3 regions of the Streptomyces sp. NPDC001393 genome follow, and region 2 is predicted to be linked to each of the others. Evidence: riboswitches for the same ligand, from Rfam matches in the RefSeq annotation. Region 2 holds a riboswitch; each other region holds the start of a gene.
The links. Region 2 has a riboswitch for cyclic di-AMP ahead of ACWC2T_RS30740 (M23 family metallopeptidase). Riboswitches for the same ligand answer to the same signal wherever they lie in the genome.
Positions count from the first base shown of each region.

Region 1: another riboswitch for cyclic di-AMP. It lies ahead of ACWC2T_RS07630 (NlpC/P60 family protein); the one in region 2 lies ahead of ACWC2T_RS30740 (M23 family metallopeptidase).
Region 3: another riboswitch for cyclic di-AMP. It lies ahead of ACWC2T_RS18250 (transglycosylase SLT domain-containing protein); the one in region 2 lies ahead of ACWC2T_RS30740 (M23 family metallopeptidase).

Region 1 covers NZ_JBSFIH010000004.1:181,020-188,830, reverse strand. The annotation lists gene ACWC2T_RS07640 (M23 family metallopeptidase) at 17-1,528, shown strand; gene pcrA (DNA helicase PcrA) at 1,571-4,063, opposite strand; cyclic di-AMP (ydaO/yuaA leader) riboswitch at 4,275-4,444, shown strand; gene ACWC2T_RS07630 (NlpC/P60 family protein) at 4,452-5,627, shown strand; gene ACWC2T_RS07625 (hypothetical protein) at 5,997-6,350, opposite strand; gene ACWC2T_RS07620 (NlpC/P60 family protein) at 6,780-7,811, shown strand, end outside.
Region 2 covers NZ_JBSFIH010000036.1:19,303-27,113, reverse strand. The annotation lists gene ACWC2T_RS30755 (DNA gyrase/topoisomerase IV subunit A) at 1-2,025, opposite strand, end outside; gene ACWC2T_RS30750 (M16 family metallopeptidase) at 2,285-3,688, shown strand; gene ACWC2T_RS30745 (M16 family metallopeptidase) at 3,685-5,073, shown strand; cyclic di-AMP (ydaO/yuaA leader) riboswitch at 5,292-5,454, shown strand; gene ACWC2T_RS30740 (M23 family metallopeptidase) at 5,467-6,210, shown strand; gene ACWC2T_RS30735 (GntR family transcriptional regulator) at 6,409-7,095, shown strand; gene ACWC2T_RS30730 (HPr family phosphocarrier protein) at 7,245-7,526, opposite strand; gene ACWC2T_RS30725 (bifunctional acetate--CoA ligase family protein/GNAT family N-acetyltransferase) at 7,706-7,811, shown strand, end outside.
Region 3 covers NZ_JBSFIH010000014.1:155,416-163,226, forward strand. The annotation lists gene ACWC2T_RS18240 (FAD-dependent oxidoreductase) at 1-1,012, shown strand, start outside; gene ACWC2T_RS18245 (HAD family hydrolase) at 1,117-1,929, shown strand; gene ACWC2T_RS18250 (transglycosylase SLT domain-containing protein) at 2,042-2,536, opposite strand; cyclic di-AMP (ydaO/yuaA leader) riboswitch at 2,541-2,723, opposite strand; gene ACWC2T_RS18255 (polyprenyl synthetase family protein) at 3,246-4,256, shown strand; gene ACWC2T_RS18260 (LolA family protein) at 4,763-5,962, shown strand; gene ACWC2T_RS18265 (ATP-binding cassette domain-containing protein) at 6,032-7,078, shown strand; gene ACWC2T_RS18270 (ABC transporter permease) at 7,065-7,811, shown strand, end outside.

The DNA of each region.
Region 1 (7,811 bases), on a different contig from region 2:
GGCGAAAGAGAAGTTGGTGAACGACCGTCACCCGTCGGGGACCATGACCACCCCGGCCCCGGCTTCCGACGCCTCCGCCGCGCACTACGCGCCGTACGGAACGCATGAAGCCCACTACGGTGACTTCACCACGTACGGCGGCTACGGCACCACCGGATTTCCGGACGGCACCGGCACCTTCTCCGCGGACCCGCTCTTCGGCAGCCTGCCAGGCCAGCAGAGCAGCGGCGCGTACGACAGCACACAGTGGCAGACCGGCCAGACCCTGAACTACGACCCGTACGCGGCCCAGCACCACGCCGCCTACGACTCCGGCGCCTACGACTCCACCGCCTGGACGATCCCCGCCCAGGCGACGGGCAACGACATCAGCGGCCAGTGGGACACGACCGCCTGGCTGCCGCCCGACCAGTCCGGCATCGCCGACCCCACCCAGCAGTGGGCGTGGGGCACCCAGACCTTCGATTCGGGCACGTTCGACGCGACGCAGTGGAATTCCGCCGGCCAGGCCCTGCCGGTGGAGACCGAGCAGGCCGGCGAACCGTTCGTCCAGCAGGCCGCCCCCGTCTTCGACCAGGTCGGCGACCCGCGGGCGACGGCGTCCTTCCCGCAGATGCCGTACGACCCGACGCCGTACGAGGACGAGGTGCCGTACGAGGGCAGCGCGTTCGGCGAACAGCACGCCGGCGACGACGAGTTGGGCGCCACGGACGAATCGCCCACCGGGCCCGGCCTGCTGGACGACCAGGAGGAGAGCGCGCCTGCGACGCGCGTCGGCGCACGAAGCGCCGCGCGCTCCCGCCGTCGTACGCCGGCCAAGCGCTCGGCGCTGCTGACCGTCGCCGTGCCCTCGGCCTGTGTGATGGGCGTCGCCGGCATCGCCGTCGCCTCGGTCGGCGCGCTGACCGACGGCGGCCAGGACACCACCGCCTCCGCCCCGGACGAGCACACCGTCAAGGCCTCGGTCGCCAACAGCAAGCTGGACACCCAGCTCAACACCCTGTCCGCCGGCGCCCACGACTTCGCCGACCGGGCGAGCCGTACGCAGGAGCGGCTCGACCTCAAGAACCAGCAGGAGCTGGAGAAGAAGAAGGCCGCCGCGGCGGCCGCGCTCAAGGAGCGGCTGCGCCCCAAGTTCGTGCTGCCGGTCACGCAGAAGGGGCTCAGCGCCTACTTCGGCCAGGCGGGCGTGAACTGGATGTCGGTGCACACGGGCATCGACTTCCCCGTCGCCTACGGCACCACGGTGATGGCCGCCACCGACGGCACCGTCACCACCAAGTGGAACAGCGCCTACGGCAACATGATGATCGTGACGGCGAAGGACGGCACGCAGACCTGGTACTGCCACCTGTCCAGCTACCGCGTCGCCTCCGGGACGGTCGTCAAGGCCGGCGACCCGATCGCGTACTCCGGCAACTCCGGCAACTCCACCGGCCCGCACCTGCACTTCGAGGTACGGCCCGCAGGCGGGGCTGCCATAGACCCGCTGCCGTGGCTGCGCAGCCACGGCCTCGACCCCACCTGAGTCGTCGCGTGGGCCCTCGCCGAGCGGCGAGGGCCCTTGGACCTACAGCTTCTCCACCGGCGCGTACCGCAGCAGCAGCCGCTTCGGCTTGGTGTCGCCGAAGTCGATCGTCGCCTCCGCGTTCGCGCCCGTGCCCTTCACACCGACGACCGTGCCGAGCCCGAACTGGTCGTGCGTGACCCGGTCCCCGACGGCCAGCGCGACCACCGGCTTCTCCGCGGTGCGCCGGGTGGCGAACCCGGACGCGCCCGACGCCGAGGAACGCGAGCGGGACGAGGACAGCGAGGCCGCGATCCCGGAGGCCGGGCCGGACGAGACCGGTGCCGTCGCGCCCGTCCGCTTCCAGTCCACATGGGTGGGCGGGATCTCCTCCAGGAAGCGGGAGGGCGGGTTGTACGACGGCTGGCCCCAGGCGCTGCGCATCGCCGACCGCGTGAGGTAGAGGCGCTCCCGCGCGCGCGTGATGCCGACGTACGCCAGGCGCCGCTCCTCTTCCAGTTCCTTGGTCTGGCCGAGGGCGCGCATGTGCGGGAAGACGCCGTCCTCCATGCCGGTCAGGAAGACGACCGGGAACTCCAGGCCCTTGGCGGTGTGCAGGGTCATCAGGGTGATGACGCCGGAGCCTTCCTCGTCCTCGTCGGGGATCTGGTCGGAGTCGGCGACCAGGGCGACCTGCTCCAGGAAGTCGGCCAGTCCCACCGGCTCGCCCTCGCCGCGTGCCTGCTCGAACTCCAGGGCCACGGCGGCGAGTTCCTGGAGGTTCTCGATGCGGGTCTCGTCCTGCGGGTCGGTGGAGGCCTGCAACTCGGCCAGATAGCCGGTGCGTTCGAGTATGGCCTCCAGCACGGTCGCCGGGCCGGCGCCGGACTCGACGATCGTGCGCAGGTCCTCCATCAGCGTGTTGAACCGCTTGACGGCGTTGGTGGAGCGCGCGGCCATGCCGTACGCCTCGTCCACGCGCTTGAGCGCCTGCGGGAAGCTGATCTTCTCGCGCTGGGCGAGGGCGTCGATCATCGCCTCCGCGCGCTCGCCGATGCCTCGCTTGGGCACGTTGAGGATGCGGCGCAGCGGCACCGAGTCCTCGGGGTTGGCGAGGACGCGCAGGTAGGCCAGGACGTCCCGGACCTCCTTGCGCTCGTAGAAGCGGACACCGCCGACGACCTTGTAGGGCAGGCCGACGCGGATGAAGACTTCTTCGAAGACACGGGACTGTGCGTTGGTGCGGTAGAAGACGGCGACGTCACCCGCCTTGGCCTCGCCCGCGTCGACCAGGCGGTCTATCTCGTCGGCGACGAACTGGGCCTCGTCGTGCTCGGTGTCCGCGACGTACCCGGTGATCCGTGCGCCCTGGCCGGCGTTGGTCCACAGGTTCTTCGGGCGGCGGGACTCGTTGCGCTCGATGACCGCGTTGGCGGCGGACAGGATGGTCTGCGTGGAGCGGTAGTTCTGCTCCAGCAGGATCGTCGTCGCGTTCGGGTAGTCCTCCTCGAACTGCAGGATGTTGCGGATCGTCGCGCCCCGGAAGGCGTAGATCGACTGGTCCGCGTCACCCACGACGCACAGCTCGGCGGGTGGGAGGTCGTACTCGCCGGACGGGGTGTTGCCCTCCTCGGCGGAGCGTTCCCCGGTGCCGACGAGCTCCCTCACCAGCGCGTACTGGGCGTGGTTGGTGTCCTGGTACTCGTCGACGAGGACGTGCCGGAAGCGGCGGCGGTAGTGCTCGGCCACGTCCGGGAAGGCGCGCAGCAGGTTCACCGTCGTCATGATCAGGTCGTCGAAGTCGAGCGCGTTGGCCTCGCGCAGCCGAGACTGGTAGAGCGCGTAGGCCTGGGCGAGGGTCTTCTCGAAGCCGTCGGTGGCCTGGGCGGCGAAGTCCTCCTCGTCGATCAACTCGTTCTTCAGGTTGCTGATCTTCGCGCTGAACGACTTCGGCGGGAAGCGCTTGGGGTCGAGGTCCAGGTCCCGGCAGACCAGCGCCATCAGGCGCTTGCTGTCGGCGGCGTCGTAGATCGAGAACGACGACGTGAAGCCGAGCTTCTTCGACTCGCGGCGCAGGATGCGTACGCACGCGCTGTGGAAGGTCATCACCCACATCGCGTTCGCGCGCGGGCCGACGAGGTGCTCGACGCGCTCCTTCATCTCGCCCGCGGCCTTGTTGGTGAAGGTGATCGCGAGGATCTGACCCGGGTGCACGTGCCGCTCGGCGAGGAGGTGGGCGATGCGGTGGGTGAGCACGCGGGTCTTGCCCGAGCCGGCGCCGGCGACGATGAGCAACGGGGAGCCGGCGTGCACGACCGCGGCGCGCTGGTTGTCGTTCAGCCCCTCCAGCAGGGCCGCCGCGTCGAGCGCGGGGCGCGGGGCGCCGTCGCGGTAGTAGGCGTCCCGGTCCGGCGGCGCGTCGAACTTCCCGCCGAACAGATCGTCCGGAAGCGGCTCCGGAGCGTGATCGTCCTCGGGCGGCGGCGGATGTTCCTCCTCGTGCCCGCGAGGGGGCTGGAGGTCCGCCAGGAAGCTGTCGTCAAAGAGGCTGCTCATCGCTCTACGAGTCTAGGGCGCCCCACCGACAACCGGTCGCCGTCCCGGAAACACGACCGGCGCGGGCGACGCGGAAACCTCCCTTACGCTGCGGAATCACCCGATGACGCAGACGCGATTCCGGGCTCAGATCACGAAAATGTATCGGACATATCACGCACCAACCTTCACACTAGTCACACCAGTTGGCTAGGTTGCCGTCAGGCCGCGCGCGCGGCCTCCGCCGAGTCCGGCGCGTCCGCAGGGCGCCCGGAGCCGGGGACCCACCGACTTTGGGGTGAATCGGCCGGCTCCCACCCGGGACGCCGCCGTAGGGCAACCCTTCCGAACCACCGCCCGAACCCGACAGCTAACCCGGTAGGCGGCCCATTGGAAGGAGTCGCCTCCCTTGGCGTCGCACCGCAAGCCGCGCCCCGGCGGGACCATCGGAACGGGCCTTCGCACCCCCGCCCTCGCCACTGCCGCCCTCACCTCCATGGCCGTGCTCTCGCAGACCGCAGAGGCCGCCCCGAGCACCGATCGCACCAAGCCGAGCCTGGAGGAGGTCGAGAAGAAGGTCGACGACCTCTACCGCCAGGCGGAGTCGGCGACCGAGAAGTACGACGCGGCCAAGGAGCGGTCCGTCAGACAGCGGGGCCGCGTCGACGCCTTGCGCGACGACCTCGCCCGGCGCACGGCACGCCTCAACAAGGCCCGCGAGGAGCTGGGTTCCTTCGCCGCGGCGCAGTACCGCACCGGTGCCGCCGCTCCCGACACGGCCACCTTCCTGCTGGCGAACGACCCCCAGGACTACTTCGACCAGACCCAGCTGATGAACCGGCTGACCTCACGGGAGAAGAGCGCGGTCGACGACTACATCGGCGAGCAGGCCGCGACCATGAAGAAGCGTCGGGAGGCCGCGCAGAGCCTGCAGACGCTGACCGACTCACAGCACGACCTGCAGAGCGCCAAGTCCGCCGTCCAGCAGAAGCTGGCCTCGGCCCGCGAGCTGCTGTCGCAGCTGACGGCCCAGCAGAAGGCACGGCTGGCCGCCATCGAGCGGGAGAAGCAGCAGGAGGCGGCGCGCAAGGCGGCCGAGCTGGCGAAGCAACAGGCGGCCCGGCAGCAGGCCGACTCGTCCTCGTCGTCCTCGTCCTCGTCCTCGGGCACCGGATCCGGCTCGACGGGGTCCGGCTCGACGGGGTCCACGACATCCGGCTCGTACGACACGAAGGCCGAGAAGGCGATCGCCTTCGCCCGCGCGCAGATCGGAAAGCCGTATGTGTGGGGCGCCACCGGGCCGGACTCCTACGACTGCTCGGGCCTCACCCAGGCCGCCTGGAAGGCCGCCGGCGTCACGCTTCCGCGCACGACGTACGACCAGGTCAACGCAGGCACCACGGTCTCGCTCGCCGACGCGCGGCCGGGCGATCTGATCTTCTTCTACGACGACATCAGCCACGTCGGCGTCTACATAGGCAACGGCATGATGATCCATGCCCCGAAGCCGGGCGCGTACGTCCGCGAGGAGTCGATCTACTACGGCGGCGAGTCGATCATCCACAGCGTGGTACGACCGGGCTGACCACCCGCCGCCGGGCGGCGCCCTTTCTTACTCCGTCCACGCGCGCGTGACCGTCACTCGGCTCACGCGCGCGTGCGGCATTTGCTCCCGCTGTCGCCCCGAGCGCGGTCCTGGCTTCCCCCGCTCATCCCGCGTCACGCGCGCGTACCGGCGTTTTCGCTCTTCACGCGCGCGTGCCCTTCCCGGCAGGGACCTGTCGGCTCCCTGGCATCGGGCGCATGCCCGGCATCTTGAGTCCGCGCGCGTGGTGAGCCGGGCGGCCCCCCGCAGCCGGGGCCGCCGTGATGGCGACCGGCGCCGAGGCGGCGCGGCCCCGGCCCGGCTACCACGTGCTGCGGTGGGCGACGGTGTTCCCGATGGGGATGACCGTCAGGTCCACAGAACGGCGATGAAGATGTTCGCCATGGTCAGCGTTCCGACGAGGCCGAACAGGCCCTTGTCGATCTTCTCCTCGTCACGCTTCACGTAGACCAGCCCGAGGATCACGACCAGCAGCGCCAGCTTGACGCCGATCTTGATGGTGTTGACGTGGTGGTCGTCGGCCTGGTTGAGGCCGACCAGGGCCACGCCGGTGACCAGCATGGTCAGTGCGCCGTGCAGCATCCCGGGCACGAACCGGGCCGTGCCCTGGCCCATCGCCTTCATCTGGGTGAGGAAACCGCCGAGCAGCGCGGCGATGCCGATGATGTGCAGGCCGACGAAGAGATGGATGAGTACGTCCATGGGCCCGGAGCCTAACCAGAGGCCCAGCGGCCCCCTGTCACCGGCCCCGGGCACAGCGGCCGGTGAGAGCGCGGACGATCTTGCATATATGCGCCCCATAGCACCCGGCGCCTCGCGTCCGTCCCGCTTTCCGGGCTTCGGTCACCACGCTGCGTGAAGCCGACGACTCCGGAACGGCCCTGCGCTCACTTGCGGTCACATTCCGGTCCGTCGAGGCCAGTTCCGTACACTGCGTTACGCAGTCGTCACAGTCGGGCCTAGCGTCCTCCCCCAGGTGACCGACTCCCCACCGCCGCCCGGGCCAGGGGCGGCCGTCGGCCACCACCGCCGAGAAGGGTCCGGCGGTGGCCCGCTTCCCCTGTGCGGGCCGCCGCCGGACGCACGGACCTCTCGGTCGTGCGAGTCGTACGGAAGGACGTGACGGTCCAGGTGGCAGCGCACCGCAAGCCCCGGCAACGTTCCATGGGCGGCCATACGGCCCGCACGGCCGCCACCCTCGCCCTGGCGGGCGCCGCCACCGCGACGGGGTTCGACGGGACGGGACACGCCGAGCCACAGCTGACGCCGGCGCAGGTGAAGGCCAAGGTGGACAAGCTGTACCAGGAGGCCGAGGCCGCGACCGAGACGTACGACGGCGTCAAGGAGCAGGCGGACGCGACGCAGCGGCGGCTGAACGCGCTGCGGGACGAGACCGCCCGCAAGCAGCAGCGGCTCAACACCGCCCGGGGCGCACTGGGTTCGTTCGCGGCGGCGCAGTACCGCGAGGGCGGCTTCGCACCGACCTGGCAGCTGGCGCTGTCCGGCGACCCGGACCGGTACCTGGACGACGCCGCGTTCGTGGAGCGGGCCGGTGACCGGCAGGCCGCCGCCGTGTCCCAGGTGCGCGGACAGCTGCGGGAGATCGAGCAGTTGCGGGGTGCGGCGCGCATCGAGCTGCAGTCGCTGCGGTCCCGGCAGGCCGAGCTGCGACGGCAGAAGAAGGCCGTCACCGCCCAGCTGGACGCGGCCCGGCACCTGCTGGCGCAGCTCACTCCGCAGCAGCGGGCCGAGGTGACCGGTGACGGCAGCGCGCCCGGTCGTGCCTCCCGCTCGGCCTCGGGCCCCCGGGACGCACTGGAGCAGGCCGGATCGGCCGACGCCCCGAACGCGCGCGCCGAGGCGGCCCTTGCCTACGCCTACGCCAAGCTCGGCAGCCCCTATGTGTGGGGCGCGGCCGGGCCGGACGCGTTCGACTGCTCGGGACTGGTCCAGGCCGCCTACCGCTCCGCCGGCATCTCCCTGCCCCGCACCACCTACGCCCAGATCAACGCAGGCCGACGCGTTTCCCGCTCCGAACTTCAGCCCGGTGACCTGGTGTTCTTCTACTCCGGGATCAGCCACGTCGGCATCTACGTGGGAGGCGGACAGATCATCCACGCCCCGAACCCCTCGGCACCGGTCCGGCTGGCCCCCCTCGACCTG
Region 2 (7,811 bases):
GGTGATGAAGACCAGGTCCTCCTCACCGGTGCGCAGCTCCACCGCGCCCACGATCCGGTCGCCCTCCTTCAGCGTGATGACCTCCAACTCGTCCTTGCTGGACGGGTAGTCGGGCACCACACGCTTGACGACGCCCTGCTCGGTGCCGAGCGCCAGGCCCGGGGACGACTCGTCCAGCGTGGTCAGGCAGACCACCGTCTCGTCGTCCTCCAGGGAGACGAACTCGGCCAGCGGCGCCCCTCCGGAGAGGTTCGGCGCGGTCGTCGTCTCCGGCAGCTGGGGCAGGTCGACCACGTTGATCCTAAGCAGTCGGCCCGCCGAGGTCACCGCGCCGATCTCCCCGCGCGCCGTCGCCGGGACCGCCGAGACGATCACGTCGTGCTTGACGCGCTTGGCGCCGGCCTGCTCCGGGAACGGCTCGGCGGTCGCCGTACGGGCCAGCAGCCCCGTAGAGGACAGCAGCACCCGGCACGGGTCGTCGGCCACCTGCAGCGGCACCGCGGCCACCGGGGCACCCGCGGACTCCAGCAGGACCGTGCGCCGGTCGGTGCCGAACTGCTTGGCGACGGCGGCCAGTTCGGCCGAGACCAGCTTGCGCAGTTCCGCGTCGGAGTCGAGGATCCGGGTCAGCTCCGCGATCTCCGCGGTGAGCTTGTCCTTCTCCGCCTCCAGCTCGATGCGGTCGTACTTGGTGAGCCGGCGCAGCGGCGTGTCGAGGATGTACTGCGTCTGCACCTCGCTCAGCGAGAAGCGCCGCATCAGGCGCTCCTTGGCCTGCGCGGAGTTCTCGCTGGACCGGATCAGCCGGATGACCTCGTCGATGTCCACCAGCGCGGTCAGCAGACCCTCGACCAGGTGCAGCCGGTCGCGCTTCTTGCCGCGGCGGAACTCGCTGCGGCGCCGGACCACGTCGAAGCGGTGGTCGAGATAGACCTCCAGCAGCTCCTTCAGGCCCAGCGTGAGCGGCTGGCCGTCCACCAGCGCGACGTTGTTGATGCCGAAGGACTCCTCCATCGGGGTCAGCTTGTACAGCTGCTCCAGGATCGCCTCCGGCACGAAGCCGTTTTTGACCTCGATGACCAGGCGCAGGCCGTGCTCGCGGTCGGTGAGGTCCTTGACGTCGGCGATGCCCTGGACCTTTTTCGCGTTGACCAGATCCTTGATCTTCGCGATGACCTTCTCGGGGCCGACCGTGAAGGGCAGTTCCGTGACGACCAGGCCCTTGCGGCGGGCGGTCACCGTCTCGATCGAGACCGTCGCGCGCATCTTGAAGGTGCCGCGGCCCGTCGCGTACGCGTCCCGGATGCCGTCGAGGCCGACGATCCGGCCGCCGGTGGGCAGGTCCGGGCCCGGGACGTGCTTCATCAGCGCGTCCAGGTCCGCGTTCGGGTGCCTGATCAGGTGGCGGGCGGCCGCGATGACCTCGCGCAGGTTGTGCGGCGGCATGTTCGTCGCCATGCCCACCGCGATGCCCGAGGAGCCGTTGACCAGCAGGTTCGGGAAGGCGGCGGGCAGCGCCACCGGCTCCCGCTCCTGACCGTCGTAGTTCGGCGCGAAGTCGACCGTGTCCTCGTCGATCGACTCGGTCATCAGGCTCGTCGCCTGGGCCTGCCGGCACTCGGTGTACCGCATGGCGGCCGGCGGGTCGTCGTTGCCCAGCGAGCCGAAGTTGCCGTGGCCGTCGACCAGCGGCACGCGCATGGAGAACGGCTGGGCCATGCGCACCAGGGCGTCGTAGATCGACGCGTCGCCGTGCGGGTGCAGCTTGCCCATGACCTCGCCGACGACACGCGCGCACTTCACGTAGCCGCGGTCGGGGCGCAGGCCCATCTCGTTCATCTGGTACACGATCCTGCGGTGCACCGGCTTGAGGCCGTCACGGGCGTCCGGCAGGGCGCGTGAGTAGATGACCGAGTACGCGTACTCGAGGTAGGAGCCACGCATCTCGTCCACGACGTCGATGTCGAGGATCTTCTCCTCGTACGAATCGTCGGGCGGCGGGGTCTTCGTGCTGCGGCGGGCCATCGCTGCCGGCTCCTTGCTCAACGGATGGACGGATCTGACGCGGACCATTGTGGACCGAGGCACTGACAAGCCGTGCCGCGACCCGGTCCCGGCGGCCTTCCCGGGCGTCCCCGGGCGGGTCCGACGCAGGCTACGGGATCCGCTGTGGGCGTACGTCCCGCGGGAACTTCGCCGACGCCCCGCACGCTTTGCATACAGTGGCTGGAACGGCAGGAAAACCGCGGTTTCCACAACCGCCTCCGCTCGCGAAGGGACGCACATGCCCATGGGTCACACGACCACAGCCGAGGCAGGCTCCGGGGGCCTGACAGCGACCGAGCACCGCCTGGCCAACGGTCTGCGCGTGGTGCTCTCCGAGGACCACCTGACCCCCGTGGCGGCGGTCTGCCTCTGGTACGACGTCGGCTCCCGCCACGAAGTCAAGGGACGTACCGGCCTGGCTCACCTTTTCGAGCACCTGATGTTCCAGGGCTCGGCGCAGGTCAAGGGCAACGGTCACTTCGAGCTGGTGCAGGGCGCCGGCGGCTCGCTCAACGGCACCACCAGCTTCGAACGCACCAACTACTTCGAGACCATGCCCGCCCACCAGCTGGAGCTCGCCCTCTGGCTGGAGGCCGACCGCATGGGCTCGCTGCTGGCCGCCCTGGACGACGAGTCCATGGAGAACCAGCGGGACGTCGTGAAGAACGAGCGCCGCCAGCGCTACGACAACGTGCCCTACGGCACCGCCTTCGAGAAGCTGACCAGCCTGTCGTACCCGGAGGGGCACCCCTACCACCACACGCCGATCGGCTCGATGGCGGACCTGGACGCGGCCACCCTGGAGGACGCCCGCCAGTTCTTCCGCACCTACTACGCGCCGAACAACGCGGTGCTCTCCGTGGTCGGCGACATCGACCCCCGGCAGACCCTCGCCTGGATCGAGAAGTACTTCGGCTCGATCCCGTCCCACGACGGCAAGCCCGCCCCCCGCGACGGCTCCCTGCCGGAGATCATCGGCGAGCAGAAGCGCGAGGTCGTCGTCGAGGAGGTCCCGGCGCGCGCCCTCATGGCCGCCTACCGGCTCCCGCACGACGGCACGCGCGCGTGCGACGCCGCCGACCTCGCCCTGACCGTCCTCGGCGGCGGCGAGTCCTCCCGCCTCTACAACCGGCTGGTCCGCCGCGACCGTACGGCCGTCGCCGCCGGCTTCGGCCTGCTGCGCCTGGCCGGCGCGCCCTCCATGGGCTGGCTGGACGTGAAGACCTCCGGCGACGTGGAGGTGCCGGTCATCGAGGCCGCCATCGACGAGGAGCTGGCCCGGTTCGCCGAGGAGGGCCCCACGCCGGAGGAAATGGAGCGCGCCCAGGCCCAGTTGGAGCGCGAGTGGCTGGACCGGCTCGGCACGGTCGCCGGCCGCGCCGACGAACTGTGCCGGTACGCCGTCCTGTTCGGCGACCCGCAGCTCGCCCTCACCGCCGTCAAACGCGTCCTGGCGGTGACCGCGGAGGAGGTCCAGGAGGTCGCCAAGGCCCGCCTGCGCCCCGACAACCGCGCGGTCCTGGTCTACGAGCCGCTGTCCGCCGAGTCCGCCGAGCACACCGAGGAGGCGGGGCGCGGCGAGGACCCGGAGCAGGAAGCGACCGTAGAGGCCGGTAACGAGAACGAGGAGACGGCCAAGTGACCGAGCTCGCCACCATGGACTTCCACCCCCAGCCGCAGCCAGGCCAGGCCAGGCCGTGGGCGTTCCCCGCCCCCGAGCGCGGCACGCTCGACAACGGCCTGACCGTGCTGCGCTGCCACCGCCCCGGCCAGCAGGTCGTCGCCGTCGAGGTGCTGCTGGACGCGCCCCTGGACGCCGAGCCGGCCGGCCTGGACGGCGTCGCCACGATCATGGCGCGGGCCTTCTCCGAGGGCACCGACAAGCACTCCGCCGAGGAGTTCGCCGCCGAGCTGGAGCGCGCGGGCGCCACCCTGGACGCGCACGCCGACCACCCCGGCGTCCGGCTCAGCCTTGAGGTCCCGGCCTCCCGCCTGGCCAAGGGCCTCGGCCTGCTCGCCGACGCGCTGCGCGCGCCCGCGTTCGCCGACAGCGAGGTCGAGCGCCTCGTCCGCAACCGCCTGGACGAGATCCCGCACGAGCTGGCCAACCCCTCCCGCCGGGCCGCCAAGGAGCTCTCCAAGGAGCTGTTCCCGGCGGTCTCGCGCATGTCGCGCCCGCGCCAGGGCACCGAGGAGACGGTCGAGAAGATCGACGCCGCCGCCGTACGCGCCTTCTACGGCCGGCACGTACGCCCCGCCACGGCCACCGCGGTCGTGGTCGGCGACCTCACCGGCGTCGACCTCGACGCGCTGCTCGCCGGCACCCTGGGCGCCTGGACCGGCACCCCGGGCGAGCCGCGGCCCGTGCCGCCGGTGACCGCCGACGACACCGGGCGCGTGGTCATCGTGGACCGGCCCGGCGCCGTGCAGACCCAGCTGCTCATCGGCCGCGTCGGCCCCGACCGGCACGACCGCGTGTGGCCCGCCCAGGTGCTCGGCACCTACTGCCTCGGCGGCACCCTCACCTCCCGCCTGGACCGCGTCCTGCGCGAGGAGAAGGGCTACACCTACGGTGTGCGCGCGTTCGGCCAGGTCCTCAGGTCCGCGCCGGACGGCACGGGCGCCTCGATGCTCGCCATCAGCGGCTCCGTGGACACGCCCAACACCGGGCCCGCCCTGGAGGACCTGTGGAAGGTGCTGCGCACCCTCGCGGCGGACGGCCTGACCGACGCCGAGCGGGACGTGGCCGTGCAGAACCTCGTCGGGGTGGCGCCGCTGAAGTACGAGACGGCGGCGGCCGTCGCGAGCACGCTGGCCGACCAGGTCGAGCAGCACCTGCCCGACGACTTCCAGGCGACGCTCTATCAGCAGCTCGCGGCGACGGGCACGGTGGAGGCCACGGCGGCCGTCGTGAACGCCTTCCCGGTGGAGCGCCTGGTGACCGTCCTCGTCGGTGACGCCGCCCAGATCAAGGCGCCCGTGGAGGCGCTCGGCATCGGTGAAGTGACCGTGGTGGCGGCCGAGTAGCCGGACAGCGGCACGCGCGCGTGGGGCCCTGACGGACTAAGCACCGTCAGGGCCCCCGCTGTTCCACTCCCTTCCCCAGATGCCCGGTTTGAGGCGGAGGTTGCCCGTCTGACCTGTGGGATGCGCTACAAACGCCCGGATCGGTTTGGGATTCCGAAGCGGGCTTCCGTAGCGTCTTCCGGGCTGTTCGTCGGGCAGTGCGCTGCATCCGCGGCACCGGACAGCCATCGCCGAGTCCCCGTACGGCGCGAGCCAGGGGAGCCGGGGACCCACGCAGTCCCTGGGGTGAATCGGGCGCCCGCGCATGCCGCGAGGGGTCCGTAGGAGACCTTCCTGCTCCGAACCCGTCAGCTAACCCGGTAGGCGAGAGGGAAGGAAAGGACCAGCCACTTCATGGCGTTCATGTGCGCCACCGGGAAGCACCGCAAGCCCGGCCGGGTCAAGCGCACCACCGCTCAGGCGGCGGGCATCGCGGCCCTCACCACCACCGGTGCCGTCGGCACCCTCGCCGCCTCCCCGGCGCTCGCCGCCGAGCACACCGTGGAGCAGACCGGTCTCACGCCGGTCCTCACCGTGAGCGACGACGTCGCCGAGCACATCGCCGCGCAGGCCGCCGCGCAGAAGCAGGCAGCCGAGCAGAAGGCGGCCGAGGAGGCCGCGGCGAAGAAGGCGAAGGACGAGCGCGAGGCCAGGGCCCGCGCCGCCCGGGAGGCCGAGCGCAAGCGCCTGAACGCCTTCGTCGCCCCGATAGCCGACTCCTACGTCTCCACCGGCTACCAGGCCAGCAGCTCCCTGTGGTCCTCCGGCCACCACACGGGCATCGACTTCCACGCGGCCACCGGCACCCCCGTCCACGCGGTCGGCTCCGGCACCGTCGTCTCCACCGGCTGGGGCGGCGCGTACGGCAACCAGATCGTGATCCGCATGGCCGACGGCATGTACACCCAGTACGGCCACCTGTCGTCCATCGGCGTCTCGGTGGGCCAGCAGGTCACCCCGGGCCAGCAGATCGGCCTGTCCGGCGCGACCGGCAACACCACCGGCCCGCACCTGCACTTCGAGGCCCGCACGACCCCCGACTACGGCTCGGACGTCGACCCCGTCGCCTACCTCCGCGAGCACGGCGTGAACGTCTGACGCCGCATCGCACGGCCCGCGAAGCCCCGGCTCACCGAGCCGGGGCTTTCGCCGTTTTTCGCGGGCCCCGCCCGGCCCGCTGACCAAAAAATATCCATGGAATCCGGCCCGCCGTCGGAAATTCCGGCTCATTGGAATAGAGTCACGGAACACGCGTCCATCGTCGACGTTTCACGGGGATTAAGGCGGAGGTCGGTCATGCGTATTCCGGCGCACTCGGTGTGCACGGCCATCCGGGACGACATCGTCGCGGGTGTCTACGAGCGCGGCGGCCGGCTGACCGAGGAAGTCCTGGCCCGTCGCTACGGCGTCTCGCGCGTCCCCGTCCGCGAGGCCCTGCGCACCCTGGAGGCCGAGGGCTTCGTGGTGACCCGCCGGCACGCGGGCGCGTGCGTGGCCGAGCCGACCGAGCAGGAGGCCGCCGACCTGCTGGAGATGCGCATGCTGCTGGAGCCGCTCGGGGCCGCCCGGGCCGCCCAGCGGCGCACCGAGGCCCATCTGAAGGTGCTGCGCGGCCTCGTCAGGCTGGGCCAGGAGCGGGCCCGCACGGGCAACAGCGGCGACCTGCGCTCGCTGGGCGGCTGGTTCCACGAGACGCTCGCCCAGGCCTCCGGCAGCCCGTCGCTGACGGCGATGCTCACCCAGCTGCGGCACAAGATCGCCTGGATGTACGCGGTGGAGGCGCCGGTAAGCCCGGTGGACCACTGGGCGGAGCACGGCGCCATCGTCGACGCGGTGGCGCGCGGCGACGGTGAGCGCGCGCGGGCGGTCACGGCGCTGCACACCGAGCGCGTGACGGCCGCGCACCGGCTGCGTTTTGCCGGAGGCGCCGAGCGTGTGAGGACTTCGCAACACGCCGTAAACATGTCGGGTCTTCGGCATTAACACGGGCGCCGTATACAAAGAAGAGTAATTCGGCTGCGGTGTATTTCCGCTGCCCGAATTCAGGTGTGCGCGCAATGAGCCCGGAAAGGGTGGAGCCGCGCCGCCCGAAAACAGGCGACGCGGCTCCGGCGTTATCGCTGTGCCGGTGTTCAGACCGTCTCGGGCAGTTCCTCGAGACCCTCGGAGACCAGCTTGGCCAGACGGTCCAGGGCGGCGTCCGCGCCCTCTGCGTCGGAGGCCAGGACGATCTCCTCGCCCCCCTGGGCGCCAAGCCCCAGGACAGCCAGCATGGAGGCCGCGTTGACGGGGTTGCCGTCAGCCTTGGCGATCGTCACCGGGACGCCTGCGGCCGTGGCGGCTCGGACGAAGATGGAGGCGGGGCGGGCGTGGAGGCCCTCGGCCCAGCCGACGTTGACGCGGCGCTCAGCCATGTGTTGCTGCCCTTCAGTCTTCAGGGTTGTCTAGACCAGTTTCCCATATCGTGAAGCATGCCCGGAGCGCACCGTCGTCCGCTCCGGTGTGGCGCCGGAACCGCGGCCTCGGTTCCGGCTTGTCGTCCTCCACAGACTGCCCCGCGCCGTTGTCGGACGCGAGCCGTACTCTGGGGCCCATGCAGACCTCGGCGGACCGGCAGGACCGGCACCTCTACCCCGCCCACTGGGAGGCGGACGTGGTGCTGCGCGACGGGGGTACGGCGCGCATCAGGCCCATCACCA
Region 3 (7,811 bases), on a different contig from region 2:
CACCCTCGCCGACTACTGCGACGCGGCCGGGATCCGCCGCCTGGTGGCCGACGAGGACATCATCCCGGTGGAGACGTTCACCGCCTACGGCGAGTGGTTCCGGCAGAAGCTGGTCCCCGACCTGGAGCAGGTGCGGGTCGTCTCCGTGGACCGCGACAAGAGCGGCGGCTTCGAGCTGAAGCTGGACTCGGGGGAGATGTTCACCGCACGCGCGGTCGTCGTCGCCACCGGCCTGTCGGGCCTCGCGCACCTGCCGGCGGAGCTCGCGGGAGCCGCGGCCGACGGACCGGCGCCCACCGGCCCGGTCTCGCACAGCTCCCAGCACCACGACCTGAGCCGATTCGCCGGCAAGGAGCTCATCGTGGTCGGCGCCGGCCAGTCCGCTCTGGAGACGGCGACACTCGCCGCCGAGGCGGGGGCACGCGTGCGTGTCGTCGCACGCGGCCGCGGCCGGGTCGCCTTCGGCGCGCCGCCCTGGGAGCAGCCGAAGCTGCGCCCGGAGTCCCCGTTCGGCCGCGCCTGGTCGCTGTGGGCGTTCAGCTACTACCCGCACCCCTACCGCTATCTGCCCGAGGCCACCCGCCACTTCCTGGTCCGCCGGGTCCTCGGACCGCTCGGCGCCTGGTGGCTGCGCGAGCGCTTCGCGAGCGCCGTGCAGGTGCAGGACGTCGAGCGGGTGGTGAGCGCCGAGGCACCGGACGGCACCCCCGTCCTCACCGTCCGCACCCACGGCGGGCACACCGAGCGGCTCACCGCAGACCACGTCATCGCCGCCACCGGCTACCGCGTCGACATCGCGGCGATGGATTTCCTCGGCCACGAACTGCGCACCCGGCTCGCGGTGAGCCGGGGCACGCCCAGGCTCGGCCCCGGCTTCGTCTCGTCCGTCCCCGGCCTGTACTTCACCGGCCTGCCCGCGGCGTCGTCGTACGGCCCGGTGATGCGTTTCGTCTGCGGCACGGAGTTCGCCTCACCGCGCCTGACCAAACACCTGGCGGCCGCTCACGGCTGACGGGTCAACGAGGTGCGCGCTGGCGCCACTTGAGGCTGATCAGCACGTAAGTGCGCAGGACCACAAGATGAGTCGGCGGGGCCCGGTATCCGTATTCTCTGATCATGGCAGCCTCCCCCGCATACGCACTGATCGCCACCGACCTGGACGGGACGCTGCTGCGCGGCGACGACACCGTCTCCGACCGGTCGCTCGCCGCGCTCGCGCGGGTGGCGCGGGCCGGCGCCCGGCACCTGGTGGTGACGGGCCGCCCGGCCCCGCGGGTACGGCAGCTCCTTGCGCACCTCGGGTGCACGGGGCTCGCGGTGTGCGGGCAGGGCGCGCAGGTCTACGACGCCGGGACCGGCCGTCTGCTGTGGTCGGTCCGGCTGGACCGGGAGCTGGCCGAGACCGCGCTCGGCAAGATCGAGGCCGAGGTGGGGCAGGTGTACGCGGCCGTCGACCAGGACGGCGTGGAGGGGCTCACGCTCATCGAGCCCGGGTACCGGATGCCGCACCCGACCCTGCCCGCGGTCCGGGTCGGCCGGCGCGAGGACCTGTGGTGCGCGCCGATCAGCAAGGTGCTGCTGCGCCATGCCGCCCTGTCCGACGACGAGTTGGCGGCCATCGCGAGCGCGGTGGTGGGCTCCCTGGCCACGGTCACCATGTCGGGGCCGGGGACCGTGGAGCTCCAGCCGTCGGGGGTGACCAAGGCGACCGGTCTCGCGCTGGCCGCCGAGCGGCTCGGGATCGAGGCGGAGGAGGCACTGGCGTTCGGCGACATGCCCAACGACATCCCGATGTTCGACTGGGCCGGACGCGGCGTCGCCATGGCCGACGCGCACCCCGAACTCAAGGCGGTGGCCGATGAGATCACCCTGTCGAACGAGGACGACGGCATCGCCGTCGTCCTCGAAAGACTGTTCCCGACCGACTGACCGGCATCTCAGTAGGCGCCCGCCCCCGGAAGGCGCGACGACCGCCCGGGGTGCCCTCCGTCAGGTGCGGGCACACGCCGGGCGGCCGATGCCGTGCCGGTCGGCGGGACTGTCAGTACGCGCTGAACACGTTGTCGATCGACCCGTACCGCGCGGCGGCGTAGTTGCAGGCCGCGGTGATGTTGGCGACCGGGTCGTACGGGTTGAAGGCGGTTCCGGCCACGTGGTACGCGTTGAAGGTCGGGTCGATCACCTGGAGCAGGCCCTTGGACGGGGTGCCTATGGCGGCGTTGGAGTCCCAGAGGTTGATGGCGTACGGGTTGCCGGAGGACTCCCGCATAACGTTGCGGTAAATGCCGTTGTAGGAGCCCGGGATGCCCTTCTGGGCCATGATCGCGAGGGACTGGCGGATCCAGCCGTCGAGGTTGTTCGGGTACCCGGCCAGGGTGGTGGAGACCGTCTTGGTGGGCGTGACGGTGGCCGCTGAGGCGCTGGTGGCGCCGATGAGGGGCAGGGCGAGGACGGCGGCACCGGTGCCGGCGACGGCGAGGATGCGGGCGAGGCGGTTGGTGCGAGGGCGGCGGTGGTGCTGAGCGGCAGCAGACATGGGGAAGTCCTCTCCGTCGCCTGCGAGGTGAGCTGTCGGGTTCGGGCGGGGAGGTGCCCGGCCGTGGCTTCGCGAGAAGGCACGGCTTCACCCCGAGCCGTCCCGGTGCGGCGTGTGCCGACCGGTCCGGCGGACTTACCTGGGTCCCCCGCTCCTGCCGTACGAATGAGTTCGTCGATGGGTCACGCGGGCGGCGGCAGGATTCGGCGTCCGCCCGATGGCCCGGAACGTATGCGAGAGCACATGTCGGGAACAAGTACTGGATTCACACAAGGCACGATTTGACCACGGTCTGTGCCGTATGTGGTACTTGATCCTTTGCGTTTGCCAACCTTCAACTCGCGGATGGAGCAAGGGGAGGAGGCGGCCTGGCGGGCCCTCGGTGCCGGAGGTGGGGCGTGACCCAACTCACGAAATAACAAAGTATTTCAAATCGGGCATGAGGGATTCGGGCGGCTCGGGTGGGTGATGGAACCTGTGGCGGAAGCCGCGGTGGAACCAAAGTGCGTGTATTCCTGTTAAGTCAATAAATGTCCGTTCTTATCACTTGATCAAAAACATACCGGTCGTGATCCGATACCGCCCGGGCTGGACCGGTGGGCGCTATCGGTGATCGAAACAGGACCGGATACGCTGACTTGAGTGATGGCAGCGACCTATCGACAAACCGTGTAATCGCCAGCAGACACCAGCAGACAGGAGACCCCTCGTGACCGTCGTCGGGCCGTTCGGGCTGAGCGTGCGGGACCAGGCTCTGGAAGCCGATGTCCAGGCCGGATTGGCGGCTGTCGAGGAAGGCTTGCTCGAGGCCACCAAGAGCGAGGTCCCGTTCATCACGGAGGCCGCGCAGCACCTCGTACGAGCCGGCGGGAAGCGGTTCCGGCCGCTGCTCGTGATGCTCGCGGCCCAGTTCGGCGACCCCTACGCGCCGGGCATCGTGCCCTCCGCCGTGGTCGTGGAGCTGACCCACCTCGCCACGCTGTACCACGACGACGTCATGGACGAGGCAGCCGTGCGGCGCGGCGTGGACAGCGCCAACACCCGCTGGGGGAACTCCGTCGCGGTCCTCACCGGCGACTTCCTCTTCGCCCGCGCCTCCCAGATCCTCGCCGACCTCGGCCCCGAGGCGGTCCGGGTGCAGGCCCTCGCCTTCGAACGACTGGTCACCGGCCAGATCCTGGAGACCGCCGGCCCCTCCGACGGCCGTGACCCGGTCGAGCACTACCTGGACGTGCTCGGCGGCAAGACGGGCTCGCTGGTGGCGGTGTCGTGCCGGTTCGGCGCGATGATGTCCGGTGCCGACGAGACCGTCGTTGACGTGCTCACCCAGTACGGAGAGCGGCTCGGAGTCGCCTTCCAGCTCGCCGACGACGTCCTGGACATCGCCTCCGACTCGCACGAGTCCGGCAAGACCCCGGGCACCGACCTGCGCGAGGGCATCCCGACCCTGCCCGTGCTCCGGCTGCGCGAGCGCGCCGCCCGCCTCGGTCTGGCCGAGGACATCGCGCTGTGCGAGCTGCTCGACTCCGACCTCGGCGACGACGCCCGGCACGCCGAGGCGCTGGCCGCGCTGCGCGCCCACCCCGCGCTGGAGCAGGCCCGCCGGGACACCGTCCGATACGCGGAGGAGGCTCGCGCCGCGCTGGCGCCGCTGCGGGAGTGCGACGCCAAGGCCGCGCTGATGGAGCTGTGCGACGCGGTGGTGCACCGCGCCGGCTGACCCCGGCCACCTCCACCCCTCGCACCCCCCTGCCACACCGTGCCACGCCCCGGCCGTACGACCTGGCACAGGGCCGACACGTCTCCGGCCGTCCGGCGCGCCGCGATTCTCGCCGTGCGCGACCGGGCCGTCGCCTGGCCGTCCGCCGCGCCAAGCCTCCGCTCACACGGCGGTCGGCCCGGGCCCGTACACCCCGTACGACCAGGGCAATCCCTGCATGCGTACGGCCCGTGTCGTCCGCACGCCCCGTGCGTCCGCGCGGCCTCGGCGACCCCGTACGGCCCCTCCGTTCCGCTGGGACCCCTACGGGTCGGCGGAGTCCCGGCCCCTACGTGTCATACCGCAGGCGTACGCGGAGTTGGCTCCGTGGTCTGACGCTTCCTCATGGCTGATTTGATGAGATGGAGACCAGGGAAATCACCACTCCTCACCGATTCGGGTGAGAATGGCGGCTCTGGTGGACCAGCGTGAGAACAGCCGCCGCCGACGACGGAGGTAAGGCACACATGGCACCGTACGAATCCGACGACGCAGTGGACGCCGGGCGGGACGAGGAGCGGCGCGCGGGACGCCGCAGGGCGGCCCGCTACGCGGTCCCGGTCGCCGTGGTGGGGGTCGCGGCGGCCACGATCGGTCTGGTCCCGGCGCTCGCCGCCTCCGGTGACCCCGACCTGCCCAGGATCACGGCACAGCAGCTCATCGAGAAGATCGCCAAGTCGGACGTGCAGCAGCTGTCCGGCACCGTCCGCATCGACACCGACCTCGGCCTGCCCAACCTCGGCGGCCTGGAGAACAGCCTCGCCTCCGGCGCCGTCAAGGGCTCCGGCGACGGCTCCTCCGCCGACCCGCGGTCCCAGCTCACCTCGCTGGTCTCCGGCACGCACACGCTGCGCGTCGCCGCCGACGGCCCCGAGAAGCAGAAACTGTCTCTCCTGGAGAGCGGCTCCGAGTACAGCCTCATCCACAACGGCACGAACGTGTGGGGCTACGACAGCAAGACCAACGAGGTCTACCACGGCATCTCGGCCGACTCCGGCAAGGAGCACAAGGCCGAGCCGCCGGCCACGCCGAAGGACTTCGCCGACCAGGCGCTGAAGTCGGTGGACGGCACCACGTCCGTCACTGTCGACGGCACCGAGCGCGTCGCCGGCCGGGACGCCTACAAGCTGCTGATCAAGCCCCGGCAGTCCGGCACCACGGTCGGCGCCATCAGCATCGCCGTCGACGCGAAGACGGGCATGCCGCTGAAGTTCACGCTGACGCCGAAGAGCGGCGGCGCCGCCGTGCTCGACGTGGGCTTCACCCAGGTCTCCTTCGCCGAGCCGGCTGCCTCCACCTTCGCCTTCACCCCGCCCAAGGGCGCGAAGGTGACGGAGGAGAAGAAGGACGCCGCGGCCAGGAAGCACGCGCCGGGGTCCGGCGAGGACTTCGCCAGGGGCATGAACGGCGCAAACGTGCTCGGCAAGGGCTGGACGTCCATCGCCACCTTCGACACCGGCACCAAGGGCGGCCTGCCGACCGGCTCCCGGGGCGGTGACCTCGGCGGCTTCCTCGGCTCGCTCGGCGACAAGGTCTCCGGCAAGTTCGGCAAGGGCACGGTGTTCTCCACCCGCCTGGTCAACGCGCTGATCACCGACGACGGCAAGGTGTACGCCGGCGCGGTGACGAAGGACGCCCTGGTGAAGGCGGCGAACACGGGAAAGTGACCCCGTCCGGGCACTACGGGCCGTGATCGTACGTTCACCCTTCACGGAGGTACGGATCGAGGGGGGCCGATGGACGGACCGTCCGCCACGGAGCGGGAGGCGGGGGACGCAGGGGAGCGTGCCCCCGGGCAGGCGGAGACGCGTCTCCCGGGGCACGTCCAGGAGCGTGCCCCGAGGCAGGCGGAGGCGAGCGTCATCGCCACCCGAGGCCTCACCAAGCGCTACCGCGGCGGACAGCTCGCCGTCGACGGCCTCGACCTGACCGTCCCGGCGGGCAGTGTCTTCGGCTTCCTCGGTCCGAACGGCTCGGGCAAGACCACCACCATCCGCATGCTGATGGGCCTGATCGAGCCCACGGCAGGCACGGCCCACGTGCTGGGCCGCCCGATGCCCCGGGCGGCCCGGTCCGTCCTCCCCCAGGTCGGCGCGCTCATCGAGGGCCCCGCGCTGTACGGCTTCCTCTCCGGCCGGGACAACCTCCTGCGCTACGACGCCGCCGACCCGACCGCCGACCCCCGTACCCGGCACGCCCGCGTCGCCGCCGCGCTGGACCGGGTGGGCCTCGCGGCCGCCGCCGGCAAGAAGGCGAAGGCGTACTCGCTGGGCATGAGACAGCGCCTCGGTCTGGCCGCCGCGCTGCTCCAGCCGCGCCGGCTGCTCGTCCTGGACGAACCCACCAACGGCCTCGACCCGCAGGGCATGCGCGAGATCCGCTCCCTGATCCGGGAGCTGGCCGCCGACGGCACGACCGTCTTCCTCTCCTCCCACCTCCTCGACGAGATCGAGCAGGTCTGCACCCACGCGGCGGTCATGGCGCGGGGCCGGCTCATCACCCAGGGCGCGGTGGCCGACCTGGCGGCCGGGGCTCGCGGCCGGCTGGTGGTGACCACACCGGATCCGGCCGAGGCGGCCCGGGTGCTGAAGGAGCAGGGCGTCGGCGACGTCACCGCGGACGGCGACCGGGTCACCGGCGAACCTCCCGCACGGGACCTGGCCGAGGTGAACGCGGCCCTGGTCGAGGCGGGGATCCGGGTCCGGGGGTTCACAGTCGAACGGGCCTCGCTGGAGGACGCGTTCGTGGCGCTGACGGGGGAGGGCTTCGATGTCGCGGGCTGAGATGGTCCCCGCGTCCGGGACGGCCCCTGCATCCGCGGTGCGTCGGCGGAACCCTCTGTGGACGTTCGGGCTGCTGCTCAGCGAACTCGTCACGACCCTGCGCCGCTGGCGCACGCTCGCCCTGCTCGGGGTGCTGGCCGCCGTGCCGGTGCTGGTCGGGATCGTGGTGAAGATCCAGACGCGGGGCGGCCGCACGGTGGACCACAGCGGTCAGGGCCCGGCATTCATGACACAGATCACCAACAACGGCCTGTTCCTGGTGTTCACGGCCCTGGCTGCGACCCTGCCCTTCTTCCTGCCGATGGCTGTCGGGGTCGTCGCGGGCGACGCGATAGCGGGCGAAGCCGGCGCGGGCACCCTGCGCTATCTGCTGGTCGCCCCGGCCGGCCGCACTCGGCTGCTGCTTACCAAGTACACGACGGTGATGGCCTTCTGCCTGCTGGCCACGCTGGTCGTGGCCGCCTCGGCGCTGATCGTGGGCGCGCTGCTCTTCCCGCTGGGCGACCTCACGACGATATCCGGCACCCGGATCAGCTTCACCGAAGGCCTCGGCCGGGCCCTGCTGATCGCCCTGGTGGTCGCCGCCTCACTGGTCGGCGTGGCGGCGCTCGGCCTGTTCGTCTCGACCCTCACGAACAGCGGCATCGCGGCGATGGCGACGACCGTCGGCATACTCGTCATGGTCCAGATACTCGACCAGATACCCCAGTTGGACGCGGTCCGGCCGTACCTC